DNA from 2 places in the Streptococcus sp. SI1 genome. Region 2 is predicted to be linked to the other one. Evidence: predicted binding sites of a transcription regulator. Region 2 holds the regulator's gene; the other holds the start of a gene.
The links. The regulator HrcA, encoded in region 2, represses chaperone genes, less so after heat shock. The targets are predictions, from matches to a motif close to TTAGCACTCNNNNNNNNNGAGTGCTAA.

Region 1: the regulator HrcA is predicted to act here: its motif matches at 2,963-2,989, upstream of groES (co-chaperone GroES).

Annotation. Positions count from the first base shown of each region.
Region 1 is NZ_JAQFJE010000005.1:89,983-94,773, reverse strand. Features, by position in the region: gene PCY10_RS07275 (PTS sugar transporter subunit IIA) at 1-332, shown strand, start outside; gene PCY10_RS07270 (PTS sugar transporter subunit IIB) at 356-850, shown strand; gene PCY10_RS07265 (PTS sugar transporter subunit IIC) at 883-1,731, shown strand; gene PCY10_RS07260 (PTS system mannose/fructose/sorbose family transporter subunit IID) at 1,733-2,563, shown strand; gene PCY10_RS07255 (hypothetical protein) at 2,578-2,868, shown strand; gene groES (co-chaperone GroES) at 3,013-3,294, shown strand; gene groL (chaperonin GroEL) at 3,327-4,791, shown strand, end outside.
Region 2 is NZ_JAQFJE010000008.1:82,289-87,079, reverse strand. Features, by position in the region: gene PCY10_RS09430 (PadR family transcriptional regulator) at 1-279, shown strand, start outside; gene PCY10_RS09425 (DUF2812 domain-containing protein) at 279-851, shown strand; gene PCY10_RS09420 (ABC transporter ATP-binding protein) at 893-1,732, shown strand; gene PCY10_RS09415 (ABC transporter permease) at 1,725-2,453, shown strand; gene hrcA (heat-inducible transcriptional repressor HrcA) at 2,617-3,651, shown strand; gene grpE (nucleotide exchange factor GrpE) at 3,687-4,223, shown strand; gene dnaK (molecular chaperone DnaK) at 4,480-4,791, shown strand, end outside.

The DNA.
Region 1 (4,791 bases), on a different contig from region 2:
TAAAAGAAGGCAAGTCTGTTGATGATTTTGCTCTTGATTTTCGACAAGCATTATCCGGTCTTAGTGTAGAAGATACGGTTTTGGTATTAGCAGATATTGTCGGAGGAAGCCCTTTGACAACAGCTTGCAATGTCTTAGCAGAACTCGATAAGTTAAGCACCGCAGTCGTACTTGGTGGTCTTAATTTGACAATGGGGCTCACGGGCTTAGTAATGAAAGATATGTTGGAAGGGAAAGAACTGGTTAAGGCTATTCTTTCAGAAGCTTCTGCGGCACTACAAGAATTTGAAATTGTTGCTAATAGCGACGAAGAGGATGAAGACGATATTTAAGAAAGAAAAAAAGGAGACTTATCATGACTATTTCATTTGTACGGATTGACGACCGTATGATTCACGGTCAAACGGTAACCCGTTGGGCAAAAGAATATCCTTGTGACGGTTTAGTTGCGGTCAATAATGCTGCAGCAGGAAATGCAGTTTTGAAACAAGCCTATAAAGCAGCTTCTGATAAAAAAACATTCGTTTGGACAAAAGAAGCATTTAAAGAAAAATCACAAAAAGTCTTGGATTCTGACAGTCGTTATTTCTTGATTGCTAAAAATCCAATTGATATGAAAGAAATATTAGTTGACCAAGGCTTTGTTCCTAGTGATATCAAAGAAATTATTGTTGGTCCAGCTAATGACCGTCCAGGTGCTACTAAATTAGGTAACAACCAATCCATTACACAAGAGGAAGCCGAAGCACTTGAAGCAATTCAAAAAGCTGGTTATAAAGTAAAATTCCAACTCTTGCCAGATGTATCTATCGGTTATTGGGATGATTTTAAATCTAAATTTGGTTTTTAATAAAATATAATAAGCATTAAGGAGGCTTTATTATGACAATTTCGTGGTTTCAAGCCGCTTTATTAGGGCTGTTTGCCTGTTTATCATCTATGCCTGGTCTAGGTGGTACCTCCATTGGGAACTATACTCTTGGACGTCCTCTTGTCGGTGGTCTCGTTTCAGGTTTAATCCTAGGAGATGTGAAATTAGGTATTATCTGTGGGGTTGCGATGCAACTTGTTTATATCGCCTTGGTAACACCTGGTGGTACCGTTTCAGCAGATGTGCGCGCAGTTTCTTACATCGGTATTCCACTCGCTATGGTAGCAATTAAATCACAAGGATTGGCACTCACTTCAGCAGATGCTGCTAACTTAGCTAAATCAATGGGGACACTTGTAGGTACCGTGGGTACAGTTCTTTTCTATGGTACAGCTACTATGAACCTACTTTGGCAACATATTGGTTGGAAAGCCGTTGAAAAAGGTGAATTTAAACGCTTATATGTGGTAGACTGGGGCTTTCCATGGATTTCCCATTTAGTATTCTCATTCTTGCCAACGCTTATTATGTGTAAATTAGGTGCTGATGCTGTTACTGCTTTAAAAACAGCTCTTCCATTGGATGGTATTCCAATGAAAACCCTCTTTACAGTCGGCTCTCTCCTTCCATGTGTCGGAATTGCTATCCTCTTGAAACAAATCGTTGAAAAAGCTGTTGATTTCATTCCATTCTTTGTTGGATTTACTTTAGCAGCTTCATTAGGACTTAACCTTGTATCTTGTGCAGTCATTTCATTAATCTTTGCAGTATTATTCTATGAAATTCAAATGGCAAAAAATGTAAGAGCACAAGCGGCTGCCAGTGCAAGTTTTGATGATGACGATGAGGAGGATATTTAAAATGGTTAAATTAACGAAAAAAACATTAGGAAAATCTTTTCATCATTGGTATTATGGGAACTTAACTTGCTTCTCACAAGAACACATGCAAACATTTGGTTATTTGTCTTCAATGTTGCCAATTGTGGAAGAATTATATTCTAAAAAAGAAGATCAAGCAAAAGCAATGCACACCTACACCGCATTCTTTAACACGGAGCCGCAATTAGGTGCATTGATTGTAGGGATTACAGCAGGTTTAGAAGAAGCACGTGCGAATGGGGCTGATGGAGTAGATGATGAAACAATCAACGGTCTTCGTGCTGGTCTCATGGGACCTGTTGCAGGAATTGGTGATTCACTGATTGTTGGTACCTTGATTCCGATTATACTAGGTATTGCTCTCGGTTTGTCAAATGGTGGTTCGCCACTTGGTGCGATTTTCTATATCGTGGTTTGGAACTTGCTCGCCTACTTTGGTATGAAATTCGCCTACTTTAAAGGGTACGAACTAGGAGATAAAGCAGTTGAATTTCTTGTAGGCCCTCAAGGACAAGCTATCCGTAAGTCTGTGTCTATCATTGGTGGTATGGTCATCGGTGCGGTTGCAGCGACATGGGTACCTGTTAAGACAGCTTTCAAATTGAAAGATTCTTCAGGGAAAGCCTTCTTGGTTTTACAAAGCCAATTAGATGGTGTTTATCCAGGTTTATTGACAGCTTTGTTTATTGTCTTTTGCTGGTGGTTGATGGCGAAGAAAAATCTCTCACCAATCAAAGTGATGTTGCTTCTCGTTGTAGTGGCCTTTCTCGGCGTATTGGTTGGCTTCTTCAATCCAGGATTGAAATACTAAAATAGGAGAAAAATATGACAGAACAAGAATTGATTCAAGGATATGAAACAGAAATTCAATACCAAAAACACATGCTTGACAATCTAGGGCGTTGGTTTAGTCTCTTCTTTACTATTGCTAGTATCGGTCTTGTTCTGGTTTATTTCTTCCGTCAGACCAATTTTATTGGCTTCATTGCTGGAACGATCCTAGCGGTCCTAGGGATTCTAGCAATGCTTGTCTTTGGTTATGGTATTTATAAAGGACGATTGAATCTTAAAAAAGTTATTGACGATTTTGAAGAAAAATTAAGATTGATCCAATAAAAACTTATTTGCTTTCCCCCTAAAAACTTTGTCGTTTGACAGAGTTTTTTTCTTGACTATTTCTGACCAAGTGATACAATAGAAAATGTAAATATTAGCACTCACATGTATAGAGTGCTAAAGTAAGATATTGGAGGTAAATAAATGCTTAAACCATTAGGAGACCGTGTGGTCCTAAAAGTAGAAGAAAGAGAACAAAAAGTTGGTGGTTTTGTCATTGCAGGCGCAGGACAAGATGCAACGAAGACGGCAAAAGTTATAGCTGTCGGGGAAGGAATTCGTACGCTCAACGGTGAACTCGTTGCTCCAAGCGTGAAGGCCGATGATACTGTTCTTATTGAAAGTCATGCAGGAATTGAAGTCAAAGATGGCGAAGAAAAATACCTCGTTGTCAATGAAGTAAATATCCTAGCGATTGTTGAATAAATTAAACACTTATAGAAAGAGGAATTGTAAAAATGGCAAAAGATATTAAATTTTCAGCAGATGCAAGAAGTGCTATGGTACGTGGTGTCGATATTTTAGCAGATACCGTTAAAGTAACCTTAGGACCTAAAGGACGCAATGTTGTTCTTGAAAAATCATTTGGCTCACCCCTCATCACAAATGACGGTGTGACTATTGCCAAAGAAATTGAACTCGAAGATCATTTTGAAAATATGGGCGCTAAGTTGGTGTCAGAAGTTGCTTCAAAAACCAATGATATTGCTGGGGACGGAACAACCACTGCGACTGTACTGACCCAAGCCATTGTCCGCGAAGGAATCAAAAATGTAACGGCTGGTGCAAACCCAATTGGCATTCGTCGTGGTATTGAAACAGCTGTTGCAACAGCTGTTGAAGCTTTAAAAGCAAATTCTGTTCCAGTTTCTAATAAAGAAGCGATTGCACAAGTTGCGGCTGTCTCATCACGTTCTGAAAAAGTCGGAGAATACATCTCTGAAGCCATGGAAAAAGTTGGCAACGACGGTGTCATCACTATTGAAGAATCAAAAGGAATGGAAACAGAGCTAGATGTTGTTGAAGGTATGCAGTTTGACCGTGGCTATCTTTCTCAATACATGGTAACAGACAATGAAAAAATGGTTGCTGATTTAGATAATCCATATATCTTGATTACAGATAAGAAGATTTCTAATATCCAAGAAATTCTTCCTTTGTTGGAAAATATTTTAAAAACAAGTCGTCCACTTTTGATTATCGCAGATGATGTAGACGGTGAAGCTCTTCCAACTCTTGTGTTAAATAAAATCCGCGGTACTTTCAATGTAGTCGCTGTAAAAGCGCCAGGATTTGGTGACCGTCGTAAGGCTATGTTGGAAGATATTGCGATTCTGACTGGCGGTACAGTGATTACAGAAGATCTTGGTCTGGAGTTGAAAGATGCAACCATTGAAGCACTTGGCCAAGCCTCAAAAGTGACTGTCGACAAAGATAGCACAGTGATTGTGGAGGGTTCAGGAGCTGCTGAAGCGATTGCTAACCGCGTGGCTGTCATTAAATCGCAAATTGAAAGTGCTACTTCTGAATTTGATAAAGAAAAACTACAAGAACGTTTGGCGAAATTATCAGGTGGTGTGGCTGTCATCAAAGTAGGTGCTGCAACAGAAACAGAACTCAAAGAAATGAAACTCCGCATTGAAGATGCTCTCAATGCAACTCGCGCCGCTGTCGAAGAAGGAATTGTCTCAGGTGGTGGAACAGCTTTTGTGAATGTTTTGGATGCAGTTGCTGCTCTTGAACTGGAAGCTGATGAAGCAACAGGTCGCAATATTGTTCTTCGTGCTTTGGAAGAACCAGTTCGTCAAATCGCTCTCAATGCTGGATTTGAAGGTTCTATCGTCATTGATCGTTTGAAAAACTCTGAAGTTGGTACAGGATTTAATGCTGCAACTGGTGAATGGGTCAACATGATTGAAGCAG
Region 2 (4,791 bases):
ACAGAGACAGGTTTTTATATCCTCTTCTGTCTTCAGAAAGAGAGGCACGGTTACAGTATTACTCAAAAAGTCAAGCAATTGACAGAAGGACAGCTATCTATTAGCCCAGGAACCATGTACGGAACCTTGGCAAAGATGGAAAAAGATGGTCTGATAGCCTTTGTTCGCGAGGAAGAAAAGAGAAAACTGTATTCTATCACGAAGCTTGGAAGACAGATTTTAGAGTTGGAAATCCAGCGGATTGAGCGCCTTTATCGCAATAGTAAGGAGGAAGTTTGATGGAAAAGAAAATTGTCTATAAAATCTTTACCATTGCAGACTATGACAGAGAAGCGGTTTATTTAAAAGACATGCATAGCCAAGGCTGGAAATTGAAAAAAGTAAGTTATTCTCCCTTTCTTGTTGCAGTTCGCTATACCTTTGAAGCATGTCTGCCTCAGGAAGTGGCCTATCAATTAGATTTTCGCCCCATAAAGAAAGCGGAACAAGAACCCTATTATCAACTGTTTGAGGATTGTGGCTGGGAGCATATTACAAACTTTAATCAATTTTCTTATTTCCGCAAGCCAGTTTCTCAGCTTGATGCAGACAGCGATCTTGAAATCTATAATGACGCATGGTCTAAGCTAGAAATGGTCAAGCGTTTGCTTATATGGCGATTTTTGCCAGCTATTATGGTTTTGTGTGTCACTACCTATCTCATTCTAGATATTTTCCAGAAGAGTTTGAAAGCAAGTCTATTATTCAAATCAATCTTAGCAATAGACTGTGTTATATTGCTCATTCTGTTCTGTCAACTGCTTCATATTGGTTTGAGTTTCTGGAAAATGAAGCAGGAACTGAAAGACTGATTGCAGTTTTGTTAAATACTGTTTTGAAAGTGAGGGAAACAATGAAAAAGACGATTATTGAAGTGCAAGGCTTGAAAAAGAAGTTTAAGGAACAAGAAGCCTTGGCAGGAATCGATTTTTCCATCCAAGAGGGAGAAATTTTTGGCTTCCTAGGACCGTCTGGATCTGGTAAAACTACGACCATCAATATCTTGACTGGTCAGTTATCTGCTGACGCTGGAACAGCCTATGTGCTGTCTGCACCAGTTGAGGATTTAAAGGCAGAAGTGCTGGAGCAGATAGGGATTGTCAGCGATGCTAGCGGTTTTTATGAAAAGATGTCACTTTATAAAAATCTCAAGGCCTATGCTATGCTCTTTGGTGTTAAGATGACAGAAGTCGATAAACTTCTCCGAAAAGTGGGGCTCTATGATAGCCGCAACAAGGTAGCTGAAAAACTATCTACCGGCATGAAGCAGCGCATGTTACTGGTTCGTGCCTTGATTAATCGACCTAAACTGCTCTTCTTGGATGAGCCGACTAGTGGCTTGGATCCGTCAACCTCTCGCACTATTCACGAATTACTATTGGAACTAAAGGCTCAGGGGACAACTATTTTTCTGACGACTCATGATATGCAGGAAGCTACTCTTTTGTGTGATCGCTTGGCCTTGCTAAGTAAAGGGAAACTAGTCGAAATAGGCAGTCCGCATGATATTATCCAAAAGTATAATACAGATAAGAAAGTTTGCTTAGAGTATGCGGATTTATCAACTAAGACGGTGGCCCTTGAGGAACTGCAAGGTGGGGTGAACCTATCAAATGTCATTAGTATTCATTCTTGCGAACCAACTTTGGAAGATGTTTTCATCACTTTGACAGGAGGTACCTTAAATGTCTAGTAAGTTAAAAGGTATGATTTGGCTGAGAGGTCAAGTGACACTAGCTAATAAAAGTATTCTATTGCAGGTTTTCATGCCGATTTTCCTCATTTTTCTCTATAAATTTATGTTTTCTCTAAATGGAGCAGGTCAAGAACTAGGAGCAGATAGACTGGCTATGATGCTGCTCAATATCTCGCTGCCATTTTCCTTAGCTATGTCTGTTGGGACGCCCATTATCATCATTCTAGCTGAGGAGAGAGAAAAACATAATTTGCAAAGTTTGCGCTTGGCTGGTGTGACAGCTGGTCAATACATTCTCTCTGTCTTAATCTGGCCAGCGATTATTGGAATTTTTTATATTGTCATTACCCCAATTTTGGTAGGAGCTAAGCTTTCTAATCATGTATTTAGCTATAGTTTGGTTCTCTTATTGACCATGCTAGTCTTAATTTTCTTCTTTTTAATGGTTGGTCTATTTTGTAAAAATCAGGTCATGGCACAATCTCTTAGTGTTCCAGCTATGCTCTTGGCGACATTTATTCCTATGTTTTCAAATATGAGTGAGGATTTATTTAAGGTGTTGCGTTATAGCTTTATGGGTCTATTTACTAGTTATATGAAAGGTTGGGCTCATTTCCATTTATGGAGCGGAGAATTTTTGGCTCTGCTACTTTGGTTGCTTCTTTTTGCAGGACTTTCTTTCTATTTGATGCGCCATTTGCAAATTCTGGACGACTAATCTAGGTCGCCAGACTGATTTTTAGCACTCTTGTAAAAAGAGTGCTAATTTTTTGAGTTTTTGTCTTGACTTTGGAGTAGAAGAGTGTATAATAGAATCATGAGTTAGCACTCGAGGTGATTGAGTGCTAATTGAGATTGGAATCTTGATTGGAGGTGATGCCGTGGTCACGGAGCGTCAAAATGAGATTTTGAATTTGATTATTGATATCTTTACCAAGACTCACGAGCCAGTCGGATCCAAAGCGCTACAAGAGTCAATCAAATCAAGCAGTGCGACGATTCGTAATGATATGGCTATTCTTGAAAAACAAGGCCTTTTAGAAAAATCACACACATCAAGTGGACGTAAGCCTAGTGTTGCAGGTTTTCAATACTTTGTCAAACATTCACTTTCCTTTGATCGTCTCGCTGAAAATGAACTCTATGAAGTGATAAAGGCATTTGATCGTGAATTCTTCAAGTTAGAGGATGTTCTTCAACAGGCAGCAGATGTTCTTTCAATGTTGAGCGGATGTACAGTGGCAGCACTTGATGTAGAGCCAAGTCAACAACGCTTGACTGCTTTTGACATCGTGATTCTCAGCCAACATACAGCTTTAGCAGTTTTCACTTTAGATGAGTCCAATACGATTACCAGCCAGTTCATGATTCCTCGTAATTTTCTACGAGGTGATTTGGTTCAGCTGAAAGAATTGATTCAAGATCGTTTTTTAGGACAAACAGTTCTTAATATTCACTATAAAATCCGAACAGAGATTCCTCAGATTATCCAGCGTTATTTTACAACGACCGACAATGTTCTGGATCTTTTCGAGCATATCTTTAGTGATATTTTCAAAGAAAATGTCATTGTGTCTGGGAAGGTAAGATTATTAGATTTTGCAGATTTAGAGAGTTATCAGTTCTTTGATCAGCCCCAAAAAGTTGCTTTTGAGCTTCGAGATAGTTTAGCTGAAGATCAGATACAAAGCGTGCGCGTGGCAGACAGTAGAGAAAGCTGTTTGGCTGATTTGACACTAATTTCCAGCAAATTCCTGATTCCTTATCGAGGTTTTGGGGTGCTGGCAGTTGTTGGTCCGGTCAATCTTGACTACCAACGGCTGGTCAGCCAGATGAATGTTGTCAACCGTGTGCTGACCATGAAATTGACTGATTTTTATCGATATCTGAGTAGTAATCACTATGAAGTCCATTAATTATAGTATAAATATTCCTAAAAAGGAGGTGCCTTGTGGCAAAACATAAACAAGAAGAACATTCAGAAGATGTAGAAGTAAAAGAGGAAGCTGTAGAAACAGCTGAACAAGTTGAATCAGCAAGCCCTGAAAAAACAGAATTAGAACTAGCTAATGAGCGTGCAGAAGATTTTGAAAACAAATATCTCCGTGCTCACGCTGAAATGCAAAATATTCAGCGCCGCGCTAATGAAGAACGCCAGCAGCTGCAAAGATACCGCAGTCAGGATCTGGCAAAAGCTATCTTGCCTTCGTTGGACAATTTAGAGCGAGCCCTGGCTGTCGAAGGGTTGACGGATGATGTCAAAAAAGGTTTAGAGATGGTGCAGGAAAGCTTAATTCACGCTCTGAAGGAAGAGGGAATTGAAGAAATCGCAGCTGACGGAACGTTTGATCATAACTATCACATGGCCATTCAAACAGTTCCAGCTGATGATGAGCACCCTGCCGACACTATTGCGCAGGTCTTCCAAAAAGGCTACAAACTCCACGATCGTATTCTTCGACCAGCAATGGTGGTTGTTTACAACTGAGTGGTAAGTTTGACATCTTTTGTTTTGTCCGAAACGACAATAAACTATGAGGAAAGATAAGAGGCAAGCCGGAGGCTTGCAAGGAAGATATTTCCCGCCGTGGTGAAAGTTTCAGTAGCTTGTGCTACTGAAACAGGGGATTTTTGAGACAATAGGCTCAAAAATAAGTGATGAAATCCCGTAGGGAGTTGCTCACGTCCCCACCACTTAAGGGAAATATCAAAAATAGAAAATTAATTAACAAGGAGAAAAACACATGTCTAAAATTATCGGTATTGACTTAGGTACAACAAACTCAGCAGTTGCAGTTCTTGAAGGAACTGAAAGCAAAATCATCGCAAACCCAGAAGGAAATCGCACAACTCCGTCTGTCGTGTCATTCAAAAATGGTGAAATCATCGTTGGTGATGCGGCAAAACGTCAAGCAGTGACAAACCCAGATACAGTGATTTCTATCAAATCAAAAATGGGGACTTCTGAAAAAGTTTCTGCAAACGGTAAAGAATATACTCCACAAGAAATCTCAGCTATGATTTTGCAATACTTGAAAGGTTATGCAGAAGAGTAC